Regions from separate parts of the Allobosea sp. R86505 genome, predicted to be linked through region 2. Evidence: predicted binding sites of a transcription regulator. Region 2 holds the regulator's gene; each other region holds the start of a gene.

Region 1 (5,388 bases), 2.3 Mb from region 2:
GTTGCCGCGGTCGATCACCGTGTGGCCGAGCGACTGCAGTGCCGGCCCGATGCCGGCGGCGCGGAAGGCGCTGGGCCCCATGTCGCAGCCGAGCCGCCCGGTGCCGTCCTGGACCGGAGCGCCCAGCAGAATGCAGGTTGTCTGTCTCATGCGCGATCGCCTCCCTGCAGCGAGGTTAGGGCGCGGCGATGGCGGGATGAACCCGCCAGATTGGCATGGATGACCAGCCGGATTTCCGTTATGGAAAGGAGAACTGCTCATAATGGACAGTCGCCCGATGGACGAGCTCGACCAGCGCCTGATCACGCTGCTGCGCCGGAACGGACGTCGCGGGGTGTCGGATCTCGCGCTCGAACTGGGCGTGTCGCGTGCCACGGTCAGGGCGCGCATCGAGCGCCTCGAGCAGGCCGGCGAGATCGTCGGCTACACGGTGATCCTGCGGGCCGACGCGGTCTCGGCCCCCGTGCGTGGCATCACCCTGATCGAGGTCGAGGGGCGCGCCAAGGACCGCGTGGTCGCGGCGCTGACGGGCTTCGCCGAGGTCACGGCGATCCACACGACGAGCGGCAAATGGGACCTCGTCGCGGAACTCGGCACCGACAGCCTGACCGCCCTCGACGGGGTGCTGACGCGGCTGCGCCTGATCGCCGGCATCGCGGCGTCCGAAACCCATCTGCTGCTGGCGACGCCGCGCAGCAGCCGGGCCGGGCTCGGGCCGCTCGCCCAGCGCTGAGGATGGGAGCATCAAAGTACGCGGCCCCGACGCCGGCAGCGTCGGGGCCGCGCGCTAAACCCGTTCGACGTGATCAGGCGGGCAGGACGACGACCTTCGTCTTCACCGGGGTCTGGTCGTAGAGGTCGATCATGTCCTGCGTCAGAAGGCCGACGCAGCCGCTGGTGATGCCCGAGCCGATCGATTCCTCGTCGAGCGAGGCGTAGATCGTGTAGAGCGTGTAGCGGCCGTTCTGGTAGAGATGCAGGGTGCGCGCGCCCAGCGGATTGTCGAGGCCGCCCGGCATGCCGCGGGCATATTTCGCCGCTTCCGGCTGGCGCTTGATCATCTCCGGCGGCGGCGTCCAGGTCGGCCATTCCGACTTGCGCCCGACATAGGCATCGCCGCTCCAACGGAAGCCGTCGCGGCCGACATTGGCGCCGTAGCGCGTGGCGCTGTTGTCGCCCTCGATGCGATAGACATAATAGTTGCCGGGATCGACGACGATCGTGCCCGGCGCTTCCTTGCTCTCGTAGCGCACGGTGCGGCGCCAGTATTGCGGATCGACCTTGGAGACGTCGGCGGCGGGAATCGGGAATTTCTTGTCTTCGACCGGCCCGTAGAGCTTCTTCGCCTCGGCGAGGCTCATCCCGTCCTGGGTGACGCAGCCGCCCAGCGCCAGCGCGCCGAGGCCGGCGGCGGAGCCGGCAAGGAAAGAGCGGCGGTCGAGCCGCTCCAGCCGAAGGCCGCGCAGGGCCGCTTCATCACGCTTGATCATCACACAACAATCCCGACTGCGCGTCGCCCGACCGAGCTGGCCCGGCGACCTGTTGAACCTGCCCAATATAGAGTTTGCCGCTTGAACGGGAGCCTGGCAAGCCTGACGGCCGGCGCTCAGGCGCTCCGCCCGGACGAAACGGCCTCGGCGCGCTGCGGCAGAGCAACCGTCGCGACGACACAGGCCGCCAGCATCAGGCCCGAGCCGATCAGGCAGGCCTGGAGGCCGCCCCACTGGTAGAGCAGGCCCGACAACAGGGTCCCGAGGAAGCGGCCGAGCGCGTTGGCGGCATAATAGAAGCCGACATCTTCGGCCGACTTCTCCGAGCCGGCATAGGCCAGGATCAGATAGGAGTGGAGCGACGAATTGACCGCGAAGGCGAAGCCGAACAGGCTCAAGCCCACGACCAGCACGAGATCGGGCCGCAGGCCGGAGCCGCCCGCCAGCAGCGCGGCGAGGCCGAAGGGGATGGCCGCCAGCGCCAGCGACCAGAGCCGCGCGGCAGGCACTTCCGACGAGAGCCCGTCGGCGCTGCGCCGGATGACGGCGGGGGCCGCGGCCTGGACCAGACCATAGCCGATCGTCCAGAGGGCCAGGAAGGTGCCGACCATCGTGAAGGTCCAGCCCGAGGCGTAGAGAAACACCGGCACGCCGACGACGAACCAGACGTCGCGCGCCCCGAACAGCGCGACGCGTGCCAGCGCCAGCAGGTTGACGGCGCGGTTCTTGGCGAAGAGTTCGCGGGCGGATTTGCTCGCCCTCGCCTTGCCCATCATCGCCGGGAGCGAGGTCAGTACGCCGAACAGGATCAGCGCCAGCATGGCCGCCATCGCCCAGAGTGCGCCGCGGAAGCCCAGCGCCTCCAGCAGGAGCCCGCCGAGGAAGAAGCCGACGCCCTTCATCGCGTTCTTGGAGCCGGTGAACCAGGCGACCCAGCGGAACAGCCGTCCCTCGGAGTCTTCGCTGCGCGCCGCGGCCTCGGCGACCTTGATCGCGGATTTCGAGGCCGTCTTGGTCAGGTCCTTGGCGACGCCGCAGATCCCTTGCGCCATCACCACCCAGGCGACGGAGGCCGCGGCCGTCCAGTCCGGCGACAGGCCCGACAGCAGCAGGAAGCCGGCGATCTGCGTCGTCAGGCCCACCGCGAGCATGCGGGTGATGCCATAGCGCGCCGCGAGCCAGCCACCGATCAGGTTGGCGACGATCCCGGCCGCCTCATAGAGCAGAAACAGGAAGGCGAGGGTGAAAGGCGAATAGCCGAGCCGGAAGAAATGCAGCAGCACGAGCATGCGCAGCGCGCCGTCGGTCAGGGTAAAACCCCAATAGGCGGCGGTGACGATGGCGTAGTTGCGGGCTCCTGCCGTCACCCGATCAGATCCCGACCTGTTCGAGATGGCAGGCGAGATCGACCATGCGGCAGGCATAGCCCATCTCGTTGTCGTACCAGGCGTAGACCTTCAGCATCGTGCCGTCGGTGACCAGCGTCGAGAGGCCGTCGACGATGGCCGAGCGCGTGTCGCGCTGATAGTCGATCGAGACCAGCGGGCGCGGCTCGAAGCCGAGGATGCCGGCGAGCGGTCCGCGCGCCGCCGCCTCGAACAGCGCGTTGACCTCGGCAGCGGTCGTCGGCCGCTCCAGTTCGAAGACGCAGTCGGTCAGCGAGGCGTTGAGGACAGGCGCGCGCACGGCGTGACCGTCGAGCTTGCCCTTGAGTTCGGGATAGATCAGCGCGATCGCGGTGGCGCTGCCGGTCGTCGTCGGCTGCAGCGAGAGCATCGCCGAGCGGGCGCGGCGCAGATCCTTGTGGGGCGCATCGACCACGACATTGGTGTTGGTCGGGTCATGGATCGTGGTGATCTGGCCGTGCCGGATGCGCAGGTTCTCGTGCACGACCTTCACCACGGGGGCGAGGCAGTTGGTGGTGCAGGAGGCGGCGGTGACGATCGGGTGCGAGCCCGGATCGTAGAGATGCTCGTTGACGCCGACGACGACGTTGAGGACCGAGGCGTCCTTCACCGGGGCGGCGACGATGACGCGCTTGGCGCCGCGCTTCAGATGCCCCTCCAGTGTCGAAGGCGTCAGGAACTTGCCCGTGCATTCGAGCACGACATCGACGCCGAGATCGCCCCAGGGAATCTCGCCCGGCTCGCCCGCCGCCGAGAAGCTCAAGCTGCGCCCGCCGATCGTGATCGCATCCTCCCCGGCGCTCGCGATGCCGCCGCGCCAGCGGCCCTGCATGCTGTCGAATTCGAGCAGATGGGCGGTCGCGGCCGCACCGCCCTTCAACTCGTTGAGATGGACGATATCGAGCCGGTTGCCGGCGCGCGGATCGTCGCCCTGCCGGTCGGCCGCTCCCAGCGCCGCCCGCAGCGCCAGCCGCCCGATCCGCCCCATGCCGTTGATGCCGACCCGCATGATCCCTGCTCCCTGCGCCAGATCCTCAGGGTCCATGAACCGGATGACGGGAACATGTCAATATGTCGGTTGAATCCGACATATTGTGCGGCAATGATCATGTCGTCATCCACCGACATAACGAGATGAAGACATGGAAACGTCCCCTCTCAAGGTTCTCTTCGTCTGCAAGGGCAACCACGCCCGTTCGATCATGGCCGAGTCGATCATGCGCCGGCTGCCCGGCGCGAAGTTCACCGTCTTCAGCGCGGGATCGCAGCCCCGGCCGCAGATCAATCCCTTCGTGGTGCGGCTGTTGACCTCGCTGAACCACGACCTCACCGGTCTGGCGCCCAAGAGCTGGGACGACTTCGCCAGGCCGGGAGCGCCCGAACTCGATTTCGTCTTCACCCTCTCGGAGACCGCCGCCAACGCCGCGCCACCAGCCTGGCCCGGCAATCCGATGACCGCCCTGTGGACCCTGCCCGACCCCGCCGCCTTCGAGGGCGACGATGTCCAGAAGGCGCTTGCCTTTGCCGACGCCTACCGCATGCTCAACAACCGCATCTCGATCTTCGCGAGTCTGCCGCTGGCGACCCTGCAGGGCATGGCGCTGCAGCACCGGCTCGATGCGATCGGCAAGGATACGGGCCGCCGCGAACCCGCCGGCGTCGCTGGAGCACCGAGGGAAGACGCCGCTTGACGCCCAGACGCCCCAACGCAGGACGGCTCCCGCCGAAGCTCGACACGATGGACGCCGTCGCCCTGCTGGGGGCGCTGGCGCAACCGACGCGGCTCGAGATCTTCCGGCTGCTGATGCGCTACCGGCCGCATGGCCTGGCGGCCGGCGATATCGGCCGGCTGCTCGCGGTCGCGCACAACACGCTGTCGGCGCATCTGGCCGCGCTCGAGCAGGTCGGGCTGCTCGCGTCGCGGCGCGACGGCCGCCACATCATCTTCGCCGCCCAGGCCGCGCGCGCCGATGCGCTGCAGGCCTTCCTGGCCGAGGCCTGCTGCACCGAAGGCCCCCTGCCCTGTGCGGATGCGGCGCCGGCCTTTCCGGCGCGACGCGACCCCGTGGCGAGCGAGCACCCGCTGCGCGTCCTGGTGGTCTGCACCGGCAATTCGGCCCGCTCGATCATGGCCGAGGCGGTGCTCAACCGCGAAGGTCTCGGGCGGATCCAGGCGTTTTCGGCCGGCTCGCGCCCGCAGGAGGCGCCGCATCCCCTGGCGCTGCGTCTCCTCGCCGATCTCGGCTACGACGTCTCGGGGATGCGGTCGAAATCCTGGGACGAGTTCCTGGGGGCGGACGAGCCGCCGCTCGACCTGGTCGTCACGGTCTGCGACGACGCCAGCGAGAGCGCCTGCCCCGCCTTCCCCGGCGTGCCGCTGCGTGTCCATTGGGGGCTCGACGATCCGGCTGCCGCGACCGGGCCGGAAGAGGCCCGGCGGGCCGCCTTCCTGCAGAGCTACCGGGCCCTGGCGGCGCGGGTGTCGGCCTTCG
Region 2 (5,388 bases):
GCCATCGAACTGCTCGCCGCCGTGCCCTCGATCATCTACGGCATGTGGGGGCTGTTCGTCTTCGTTCCGCTGTTTGCGGCCTATGTGCAGGTGCCGCTCTCGAACATCGTCGAGGGGATGCCGATCGTCGGCACGATCCTATATTCGCGCTCGCCCTCGGGGCTGGGCATCCTGACGGCGGGCATCATCCTGGCCTTCATGATCATTCCCTTCATCGCCTCGATCGTGCGCGACATGCTCGACCAGATCCCCTCCGTGCTGCGCGAGAGCGCCTATGGCATCGGGGCGACGACCTGGGAGGTGGTGCGCCATGTGCTCGTGCCGCAGGCCGGCGTCTCGATCATCGGCGCGATCATGCTCGGGCTCGGCCGAGCGCTCGGCGAGACCATGGCGGTGACCTTCGTCGTCGGCAACGCCAACCGTCTCTCGGGGTCGATCATGGATCCGGGCTCGACCATCGCCTCGCGCATCGCCAATGAATTCAACGAGGCGCTGGGCCTGCAGATGAATGCGTTGATCGGTCTCGGCTGCATCCTCTTCTTCGTCACCTTCGTCGTCCTCGTCATCGCGCGCATCCTCGTCGCACGCGTCAAGACCTTCTGAGCGGGTTGAAGATCATGAGCCTGACGACACCCTCCACCGTCCGTGAACTCCCCCCGACGACCTGGGGCCGGGTTCGCCAGTCGCGTCGCGTCGCCGACAAGTCGATGCGGATCATCACGGCCAGTTTCACCGTCATCGCGATCTCCGTGCTGTTCTGGATTCTCGGGATGCTGATCGTGAAGGGCATCGGCGGCTTGTCCGTCGCCACCTTCACGCAGATCACGCCCGGCCCCGGCTCGGAGGGTGGTGGCCTCGCCAACGCCATCGCCGGCTCGGTCATCCTGACCTTCCTCGGCATCGTCGTGGCGACGCCGATCGGCGTACTCGCCGGGACCTATCTCGCCGAGTACGGCAAGGGCTCGAAGCTCGCCGACCTGATCCGCTTCATCAACGACATCCTGCTCTCGGCGCCGTCGATCCTGATCGGCCTGTTCGTCTACGTCATCCTGGTCGAGCCGCTGGGCGGCTATTCCGGCTGGGCCGGCGGCGTCGCGCTCGGCATCATCGCGATCCCGGTCATCGTGCGCACCACCGAGGACATGCTGCGCCTCGTGCCGGGGCCGCTGCGCGAGGCCGGCTCGGCGCTCGGCGCGCCTCCGTCGGTGGTCATCACCTCGATCACCTGGAAGGCCGCCAAGGCCGGCATGGTCACCGGTATCCTGCTCGCGCTCGCCCGCATCGCCGGCGAGACGGCGCCGCTGATCTTCACCGCGCTAAACAACAATTTCTGGTTCTCGGCCGATCTGATGGGCGGCGTCTCCAACCTGCCGGTGACGATCTACATGTTCGCCTCGGCGCCGTATGAGAACTGGCAGCAGCTCGCCTGGGCCGGCTCGCTGATCATCACCATGTCCATCCTGCTGCTTTCGATCATCGCCCGCCGCATCGTCCGCGGTAGCAAGTAAGACCAGCGCCTTCCCACCGTCGCGTCCGATCCGAAGGAACCCTTCGATGCTGTCCACCCTCGAACTCAGCCCGCAGACGCTCGATGCCGATGCGCCCGTCCGGATCGCGGTGAAGAACCTCGATTTCTACTATGGCGAGCACAAGGCGCTGAAGAACATCAATCTCGACTTCCGCGACCGGCACGTCACCGCGCTGATCGGCCCCTCGGGCTGCGGCAAGTCGACCCTGCTGCGAATCTTCAACCGGATCTACTCGCTCTACCCCGAGCAGAAGGCGACCGGCGAGGTGATGCTGGACGGGCGCAACGTCATCTCCAACGACGTCGACGTCAACGAGCTGCGCTCGCGCATCGGCATGGTCTTCCAGAAGCCGACGCCCTTCCCGATGTCGATCTACGACAACGTCGCCTTCGGCATCCGCCTCTACGAGAAGCCGCCGAAGTCCGAGCTCGACGACCGCGTCGAGGGCGCGCTGCGCCGTGCCGCGCTGTGGGACGAGGTCAAGGACAAACTCAAGACCTCCGGCATGGGTCTCTCCGGCGGCCAGCAGCAGCGCCTGTGCATCGCGCGCACCATCGCCCAGAAGCCCGAGGTCATCCTGTTCGACGAGCCGACCTCGGCGCTCGACCCGATCTCGACCGGCAAGATCGAGGACCTGCTCGAGCAGCTGAAGACCGACTTCACCATCGTCATCGTCACCCACAACATGCAGCAGGCGGCGCGCATCTCGCAGTACACCGCCTTCATGTATCTCGGCGAGGTGATCGAGTTCGACGCGACCAACACGATCTTCATGAACCCAGGCAAGAAGCAGACGCAGGATTACGTCACCGGCCGATTCGGCTGACTGCCCTCCGCTTCAGCCCCGCATTCGAAGGACCTAGCCGCGATGACCGACCATATCGTTCGCTCCTACGACGCCGATCTCGAGTCGCTGCGCCGCAGCCTCGCCGAGATGGGCGGGATGTCCGAGCGCATGCTCGGCGACTCCACCGTTGCGCTGGTGCGCCGCGACACGACGCTGGCCCAGAAGGTGATCTCGGCCGACCAGCGCCTCGACAACCTGCAGCGCGACGTCGAGGAGCGCGCCGTGCTGACGATCGCCCGGCGCCAGCCTCTCGCCCAGGACCTGCGCGAGCTGATCTCGGCGATCCGCATCGCGTCGGACATCGAGCGCGTCGGCGACCTCGCCAAGAACATCGCCAAGCGCGCCGTGGCGATCTCCGGCCAGTTCTCGCCGCCGCACCGGGCCGTGGTCGGGCTCGAGCATATGAGCCGGCTTGTCCAGGCGCAGCTCAAGGACGTGCTCGACGCCTACGCCACCAGCAATGAGCAGAAGGCCCTCGATGTCTGGCACCGCGACGGCGAGATCGACGCGCTCTACACCTCGCTCTTCCGCGAGCTTCTGACCTACATGATGGAAGATCCGCGCAACATCACCTTCTGCACGCATCTCCTGTTCTGCGCCAAGAACGTCGAGCGCATCGGCGACCACACCACCAACATCGCCGAGACGATCCACTATCTCGTCACCGGCGAGTCGCTCGACATCAACCGTCCCAAGCTCGAGACCACCGACATCACGGTTGAGGCCGTGACGGGGAGCTGACATTGCAGCACGTCATGGTCGGGCTTGACCCGACCATCTCCGAAACCGGGACCCTCCGGTCGCCGAGATTCTCGGGTCAAGCCCGAGAATGACGCCTGCACCACCCATTATCTGGAACCGTGCCATGGCCGCCCGCATCCTGATCGTCGAGGACGAGGAACCCCTCACCCTGCTGCTGCGCTACAATCTCGAGGCCGAGGGCTTCGTGGTTGACAGCGTGGCGCGCGGCGACGACGCCGAGCTGCACCTGCGCGACAACACGCCCGATCTCGTGCTGCTGGACTGGATGCTGCCGGGGCTGTCGGGCATCGAACTCTGCCGCCGGCTGCGGGCGCGCCGCGACACCGAGCGGGTGCCGATCATCATGCTCACCGCGCGTGGCGAGGAGACCGAGCGGGTGCGCGGGCTCGCCACCGGCGCAGACGACTATGTCGTCAAGCCGTTCTCCCTGCCGGAGCTGATCGCGCGCATCCAGGCGCTGCTGCGCCGGGCGAAGCCCGGCCATGTCGCCGGTCTGCTGACGGCCGGTGATCTCGAACTCGACCGCACAACGCGGCGCGTGCGCCGCTCCGGCGAGGAGCTGCATCTGGGCCCGACCGAGTTCCGCCTGCTCGAATTCCTGATGCAGGCGCCGGGCCGGGTCTATTCGCGCGCGCAACTGCTCGACGCCGTCTGGGGCCGCGACGTCTATATCGACGAGCGCACCGTCGACGTGCATGTCGGGCGCCTGCGCAAGGCGATCACGCCGGGCGACGCCAAGGACCCGCTGCGCACGGTCCGCGGCGCGGGCTACGCCTTCGACGAGACCTTTGCGCGGGCGTGAGGCGAACCGTCATGCTCGGGCGCAGACCCGAGCATCTCGTGACGATGAGGCTCCGCTGCCGTGCCGGCCAGAGATTCTCGGGTCAAGCCCGAGAATGACGAGCGTGCGTCCGCCGACGCCTGATCGCTTGACCCGCGACGCCCGACGGCGCAAGCCGACCCGATGCACAGCAAAGACATCGCCATCATCGGCGCCGGCCCCGCCGGGCTGATCGCCGCCGAGCGGCTGGCGCAGGCCGGCCACCGCGTCACGATCCATGAGCGGATGCCGTCGCCGGCGCGGAAATTCCTGCTCGCCGGGCGCGGCGGGCTGAACCTGACCCATTCCGAGCCGCTGGAGACCTTCCTGCCGCATTACGGCGCGGCGCGGGACTGGCTCGAACCGGCCGTCGCGGCCTTCCCGCCGCAGGCACTGCGCGACTGGGCCGATGGCCTCGGCGCGGAGAGCTTCATTGGCACCAGCGGTCGCGTTTTCCCGAAGGCGATGAAGGCCTCGCCGCTGCTGCGCGCCTGGCTGCGCCGGCTCGACGGTCTCGGCGTGCGGCTCGAAGCCGGCCGGCGCTGGACCGGCTGGAACGACGAGGGCGAACTGACCTTCGCTACGGCGGCCGGCGAGGTAACGCTCACGCCGGATGCGACGCTGCTGGCGCTGGGCGGGGCGAGCTGGCCGCGGCTGGGCTCCGATGGCGGCTGGGTTCCGCTGCTGGCGGGGAGGGGCGTCGCGGTGGCGCCGCTGCGGCCGGCCAATGGCGGCTTCGCGGTAGCTTGGTCGCAGACGCTGCGCGAGCGTTTCGCCGGCGCGCCGCTGAAGCGGATTACGTTGTGCTTTGCCGGCAAAAAGATTGCGGGCGAGGCGATGATCGACGCCCATGGGCTGGAGGGCGGCGCGATCTATGCGCTGTCGGGGCCGCTGCGCGAGGCGATCGCGCGGGACGGTTCGGCGGTGCTGGAGATCGACCTGCGTCCGGATCTCGACCTCGCCCGGCTGACCGAGAAGCTCGGCAAGCGCCGGCCGGGCGAGACGCTCAGCAACCATCTGCGCAAGGCGGCAGGGCTCTCGCCGGCGGCGGTCGCCGTGCTGCGCGACAGCGTCGCGGGAAAGCTCGACGAAAACCCCGCGGCGCTCGCGGCGGCGATCAAGAGTGCGCCGTTGCGCCTGACCGGGACGATGCCGATCGACCGGGCGATCTCCAGCGCCGGCGGCATCGCGGCCTCCGAGATCGACGCAGGCTTCATGCTGCGGCGCCTGCCAGGCGTTTTCGTCGCCGGCGAGATGCTGGACTGGGAAGCGCCGACCGGCGGCTATCTGCTGCAGGGCTGCTTCGCCACCGGCGTCGCTGCGGCGGCGGGGATAGTGGGTTGGCTGGGGCGGGGAAACCTCGACGGAGAACCCTCTCCCGTAGGGAGAGGGCAGGGTGAGGGGTAGGCCGCTTGACGGTGGCGTGAGAC
Region 3 (5,388 bases), 1.1 Mb from region 2:
CGTCGGGGAGCGGTCGATCTGCCGCTCGGCGAAGATGCAGAGGTTGAAGCTCTCCTCGTCGGCTTGAGCCTCGTCGGTGATGATCGTGCCGTAGAGAAAGCCGAGTTCGGGCTCGGTCGGATGCGTCACCGGCAGGCTCGCGCGCAGATGGTCGGTCAGCGAAGCCGCCGCGTCGGTCAGGGCCGAGACCGGCGTCTCGAACAGGTCGAGCCCGAAGCGCGAGGCCGGGAGGATGCAGTAGAAGGCGCCGCCATAGGCGATGTCGGTGACGACCTCGCCATAGCCCGGCAGGGTGACGACGAGATCGCGGGCGAAGACGAAGGCCGGCACGCTCTCGAAGACGACGCTACCCACCTTGCCGTCGCGCACCGCACATTCCAGCCGCAGCAGGCCGCAGGGGGCCTCGATGCAGAAGCGGGTCACCGGTTCGACCGCCGGCACGAGCCCATGCTCGATCGCGTAGCGGCCGAGCGCGATGGTCGCGTGGCCGCACATGGTCGAGTAGCCCTCGTTATGGGTGAAGAGCACGCCGAAGGCGGCCTCCGGGTGAGCGGCCACGACGGGGATGACGCCATACATCCCGGCGTGGCCGCGCGGTTCCAGCATCATCGCCCGGCGCAGATGGTCGTGATTCTCGCGCGCGTCGCGGCGCTTCTCCAGGATCGTCGCACCCCTGAGCAGGGGGTAGCCCCCCGTGACGATGCGAACCGGCTCGCCGCAGGTGTGATAGTCGAGATAGCGGATCTGCATCGGACCTCCCGTCAGACGGCGATGCGGCGCGGCGGATCGCAGCCGGGGCGGGTGCAATTGTCGGCCGCCACTGCGCAGGCGAAGTCGAGCGCCGCCTGAAGATCGTCGCGGCCGGCCCCGGCGAAGCCGCGTCCCAGCAGCCCCCTTGCCGCCAGTACGGCAACGAAGCCGCCGATGAAGGTGTCGCCGGCCCCGATCGTGTCCGATACCGCGACGGGGGCGGCGGCCGCGGTGAGAGGGGGCCCCGGACCGTGACAGACGGCGCCATCGGCGCCTCTCGTGATGAGCACGAGCGACGCGCCCCATCCCCGCCAGCGCGAAACCACGCCCTCGACCGGCTCCCCGGGATAGAGCCAGGCGAGATCCTCGAGGCTGGCCTTGACGATGTCGGCCTGGGCGATGCGGGCCTCGATCAACTCACGCGCCCGCTCTCGCCCGGGCAGGACGGCGGCGCGGATGTTGATGTCGTAGCTGACGGTGGCACCAGAGGCGCGGGCGCTCGCCGCCAGGATCGCGGCGGCCTCCCCAGAGGGCCCGGTGGTGGCGCCGAAAGAGGAGGCGTGGAGATGGACCACGCCGTGCGGCATCGCCCGCGGGGTGCGGGCCGCCTCCGCATGGGCCGTGCCGTCGAGATGAAGCGCGAATTCCGGCGTGCCGTCGGGCCCCAGCGGCGAGACGATCGCCACGGCGGTCGGGCGTGCGCTGTCCTGGATGAAACGCCTATCGATGCCCTCGGCCGCCAGCGCGGCGCGGAAGCGCCGGCCGAGTGCATCCGTCGAGAGCGCGCCGGCATAGGCCGGCCTCGCCCCGAAACGGGCGAGCGCGATGGCCGCGTTGAAGGCCGAGCCGCCGAGCACGGCCTCGTAGCGCAGACCCTCTGGGTCGCGCGGGATGAAATCGCCGATCGCCTCGCCGACGACGAGGATCTCGCCTGGGCTCACAGCAGCCCGCGCTTGGCCAGGCTGCGCATCAGATGCGAGGTGCCGAAGGTCCAGGGCTCGCAATGGTCGGTGCGCTTCATCCGGTTGACCAGCGCCCCGAGTTCCGGGGCCGCGATGGTGACGATGTCACCGTATTTATGGGTGAAGCCGCCTCCGGCTGTGTCGCGATCCTTGATCGGCGCGAACATGGTGCCGAGATAGAGCGCCGCCCCGTCCGGGTACTGGTGATGGGGACCGATCATCTGCGCGGCAAGATCGGCGGGATCGCGGCTGATCTTCGCGATCGAGGAGGAGCCTTCCAGCGTGAAGCCGTCCTCGCCCTCGACCGTCAGCGTGACCGTGGTGTTGCGGACATGGTCGAGCGTGAAGCCGGCGTCGAAGAGGCGGATGAAGGGGCCGACCGCGGCGGCGGCGTTGTTGTCCTTCGCCTTGCCCAGAAGGAGCGCCGAGCGGCCCTCGACATCGCGCAGATTGACGTCGTTGCCGAGCGTGGCGCCGACGATGCGGCCGTCGGAGGCGACGACGAGCACGATCTCGGGCTCGGGATTGTTCCAGGTCGACGACGGGTGCAGCCCGGCGTCGAAACCGGTGCCGACCGAGGACATCGGCGGCGCCTTGGTGAAGATCTCGGCATCGGGTCCGATGCCGACCTCGAGATACTGGCTCCAGGCGCCCTGCCTGATCAGCACCTCCTTGAGGTGCATCGCCTCGGGCGAACCCGGCTTCAGCTTCGAGAGATCGTCACCGATCAGCTTGCCGATCTCGCCGCGGATCGTGGCGGCGGCAGCGGGGTTGCCACGCGCCTTCTCCTCGATGACGCGCTCCAGCATCGAGACGGCGAAGGTGACGCCGGCGGCCTTGACCACCTGCAGGTTGAGCGGCGAGAGCAGCCAGGGCCGTGCGGGGTCGCGGCCGTCGACCGGCGTGTTCGCGAGGATGTCGGCGAGCGTCGCGACCGGCTCGCCCGGAGCGGCCCGCAAAGCGGCGGCGGGACCGGGCGCCTCGCAGAGGTCCCGGCTGGTCGGAAAAGCGCGGGTGATGTCGACGACCATTCCGTCGCGCAACGTGACGATCGCGGGGCCTGCGACATCAGGCCGCCAGATGCGCCCGAGCAGGGCCGCGGCCGGTGCGTCCTGGGGGAGGGTCCGTTCGGGCGTCAGGGACAGGCGCGGCATGGCGATGATCCATCGAAGGCGGGCAGGGGACGGCGAGAACAGCGCCTTCCGGACGATTACGCAAGGGCTTGCACACAGGAGCAGCCCGGACGCGCGCTTGCGTCCGTCATCATTTTGTCATTGAAACGTCGCCGGCCCTTCATGCTAGCTTGCGCACCAACAAGAACAGCCGCCCAAGCGAACCGAGGGCGGAAGGGAGAAAGAGATGACAGTGAAATCACGCATCCTGATGTCCGTCGCGGCTTTCGTGCTGGGCGGCGCCGCGCCTGCGCTGGCGCAGACCGAGATCCAGTGGTGGCACGCCATGACCGGCGCCAACAACGACGTCGTCGTCAAGCTGGCCGAGGAATTCAACGCCTCCCAGAAGGACTTCAAGGTCGTCCCCGCCTATAAGGGCTCCTATGCCGACACGCTGAACGCCGGCATCGCCGCCTTCCGCGCCGGCAATGCGCCGCACATCATGCAGGTCTTCGAGGTCGGAACCGCGACGATGATGTCCGCCAAGGGCGCCATCAAGCCGGTCCAGGACCTGATGAAGGAAGCCGGCGAAACATTCGATCCGAAGAGCTATCTGCCAGCCATCACCGGCTACTATTCGACGACCAAGGGCGAGATGCTGTCGTTCCCCTTCAACTCGTCCTCCGCGGTGATGTGGTACAACAAGGACGCCTTCAAGAAGGCCGGGCTGAACGCCGACGCGCCGCCCAAGACCTGGCCCGAGGTGTTCGACGCCGCCAAGAAACTCAAGGCCGCCGGCTACGACAAGTGCGGCTTCTCGAATGGCTGGGTGACCTGGGTCAACATCGAGCAGCTCGGCGCCTGGCACAACGAGCCGGTCGGCACGAAGTCCAACGGCTTCGATGGCTTCGACACCGAATTCGTCTTCAACAAGGGCGTCTTCCTGAAGCACCTGACCAATCTGGTCGAGATGCAGAAGGACAAGACCTATGACTATTCCGGCCGCACCAACACCGGCGAGGGTCGTTTCACCTCGGGTGAATGCCCGATCTTCCTGACCTCCTCGGCCTTCTTCGGCAATGTCCGCGCCAACGCCAAGTTCGAATGGGCGAATGCGCCGATGCCGTACTACCCCGATGCGGCGGGCGCGCCGCAGAACTCGATCATCGGCGGCGCCTCGTTGTGGGTGATGGGCGGCAAGAAGGCCGACGAGTACAAGGGCGTGGCCAAGTTCTTCTCCTTCCTCTCCAACGTCGACCGGCAGGTGAAGCTGCACACCGAGTCCGGCTATCTGCCGATCACCAAGGCCGCTTATGAGAAGGTCAAGGCGTCGGGCTTCTACAAGGACAAGCCGTTCCTCGAGACGCCGCTGCTCTCGCTCAACAACAAGGCGCCGACGGACAATTCGCGCGGCGTGCGCTTCGGCAGCCTGGTGCAGATCCGCGACATCTGGGCCGAGGAGATCGAAGCGGCCCTGAACGGCCAGAAGACCCCGAAGGCAGCGCTCGACGCCGCCACCGCGCGTGGCAACCAGACGCTGCGCCAGTTCGAGCGGACGGCCGGTCGCTGATCCGTTTCCCACCACCATCGCCGCCGCCCCCTCCCCGGGGCGGCGGTTCGTTTCGGACACGCCATGCAGAAGAACGCCTATTTCAGCGGGCTGACGGTGCCGGCTCTGCTGCTTCTGCCGCAGCTGGCGATCACGCTCGTCTTCTTCTACTGGCCCGCGAGCCAGGCGGTCTGGCAGAGCTTCCTGCTGCAGGACGCTTTCGGCATCTCGACCGATTTCGTCTGGTTCGAGAATTACGTCACGCTGTTCTCGAACCCCGGCTACTACAAGGCCTTCGTCAATACGGCGATCTTCTCGACCTTCGTCTGCATCCTGTCGTTGTCGATCGCGCTGCTGTTCGCGGTCATGGCCGATCGGCAACTGCGCGGGGCAGAGGCCTTCAAGACCCTTCTGATCTGGCCCTATGCGGTCGCGCCGGCCATTGCGGGCGTGCTCTGGCTGTTCATGTTCGATCCCTCGCTGGGCATGCTGGCCCGAGGCCTGCAGTCGCTCGGGATCGCATGGAACCCGCGCCTCAACGGCAATGACGCCATGCTGCTCGTGATCCTGGCCGCGACCTGGAAGCAGATCAGCTACAATTTCCTGTTCTTCCTGGCGGGGCTGCAGTCGATCCCCAAGAGCGTGATCGAGGCCGCCGTGATCGACGGGGCGCGGCCGATGCGGCGCTTCTGGACGATCGTCTTCCCGCTGCTGTCGCCGACGACCTTCTTCCTGCTCGTGGTCAACATCGTCTACGTGTTCTTCGACACCTTCGGCATCATCGACACGGTGACCGGCGGCGGGCCTTCGGGCGCGACCGAGACCCTCGTCTACAAGGTCTATTCGGATGGCAAGGGCGGCTCGGACCTGGGCGGCTCGGCGGCGCAGTCGGTCATACTGCTGGTCATGGTGATCGCGATGACCGCCGTGCAGTTCAAGTTCATCGAGCGCAAGGTGAGCTACTGATGGTCGAGGACCGCCGCCTGGGCGATGCGATCGCCTATGTCATCCTGTC

Evidence for each region. Region 2 encodes PhoB, which activates phosphate uptake and scavenging genes when phosphate is short. Its sites were predicted from a motif close to TGTCATNNANCTGTCAT; they were not measured.
Region 1: SJY11_RS18265 (ArsJ-associated glyceraldehyde-3-phosphate dehydrogenase) is a predicted target of PhoB. The motif match lies at 3,949-3,965, and genes of this name have one in related genera.
Region 3: ugpB (sn-glycerol-3-phosphate ABC transporter substrate-binding protein UgpB) is a predicted target of PhoB. The motif match lies at 2,971-2,987, and genes of this name have one in related genera.

The regions. Positions count from the first base shown of each region.
Region 1 covers NZ_JAXHPY010000001.1:3,798,863-3,804,250, forward strand. The annotation lists gene rocF (arginase) at 1-150, opposite strand, end outside; gene SJY11_RS18250 (Lrp/AsnC family transcriptional regulator) at 278-733, shown strand; gene SJY11_RS18255 (L,D-transpeptidase) at 807-1,490, opposite strand; gene arsJ (organoarsenical effux MFS transporter ArsJ) at 1,607-2,857, opposite strand; gene SJY11_RS18265 (ArsJ-associated glyceraldehyde-3-phosphate dehydrogenase) at 2,862-3,905, opposite strand; gene SJY11_RS18270 (arsenate reductase/protein-tyrosine-phosphatase family protein) at 4,039-4,587, shown strand; gene SJY11_RS18275 (arsenate reductase/protein-tyrosine-phosphatase family protein) at 4,584-5,388, shown strand, end outside.
Region 2 covers NZ_JAXHPY010000001.1:1,494,718-1,500,105, forward strand. The annotation lists gene pstC (phosphate ABC transporter permease subunit PstC) at 1-603, shown strand, start outside; gene pstA (phosphate ABC transporter permease PstA) at 618-1,508, shown strand; gene pstB (phosphate ABC transporter ATP-binding protein PstB) at 1,555-2,355, shown strand; gene phoU (phosphate signaling complex protein PhoU) at 2,398-3,117, shown strand; gene phoB (phosphate regulon transcriptional regulator PhoB) at 3,242-3,940, shown strand; gene SJY11_RS07170 (TIGR03862 family flavoprotein) at 4,103-5,365, shown strand.
Region 3 covers NZ_JAXHPY010000001.1:359,541-364,928, forward strand. The annotation lists gene SJY11_RS01720 (proline racemase family protein) at 1-750, opposite strand, end outside; gene SJY11_RS01725 (carbohydrate kinase family protein) at 762-1,691, opposite strand; gene SJY11_RS01730 (fumarylacetoacetate hydrolase family protein) at 1,688-2,866, opposite strand; gene ugpB (sn-glycerol-3-phosphate ABC transporter substrate-binding protein UgpB) at 3,072-4,394, shown strand; gene ugpA (sn-glycerol-3-phosphate ABC transporter permease UgpA) at 4,458-5,339, shown strand; gene ugpE (sn-glycerol-3-phosphate ABC transporter permease UgpE) at 5,339-5,388, shown strand, end outside.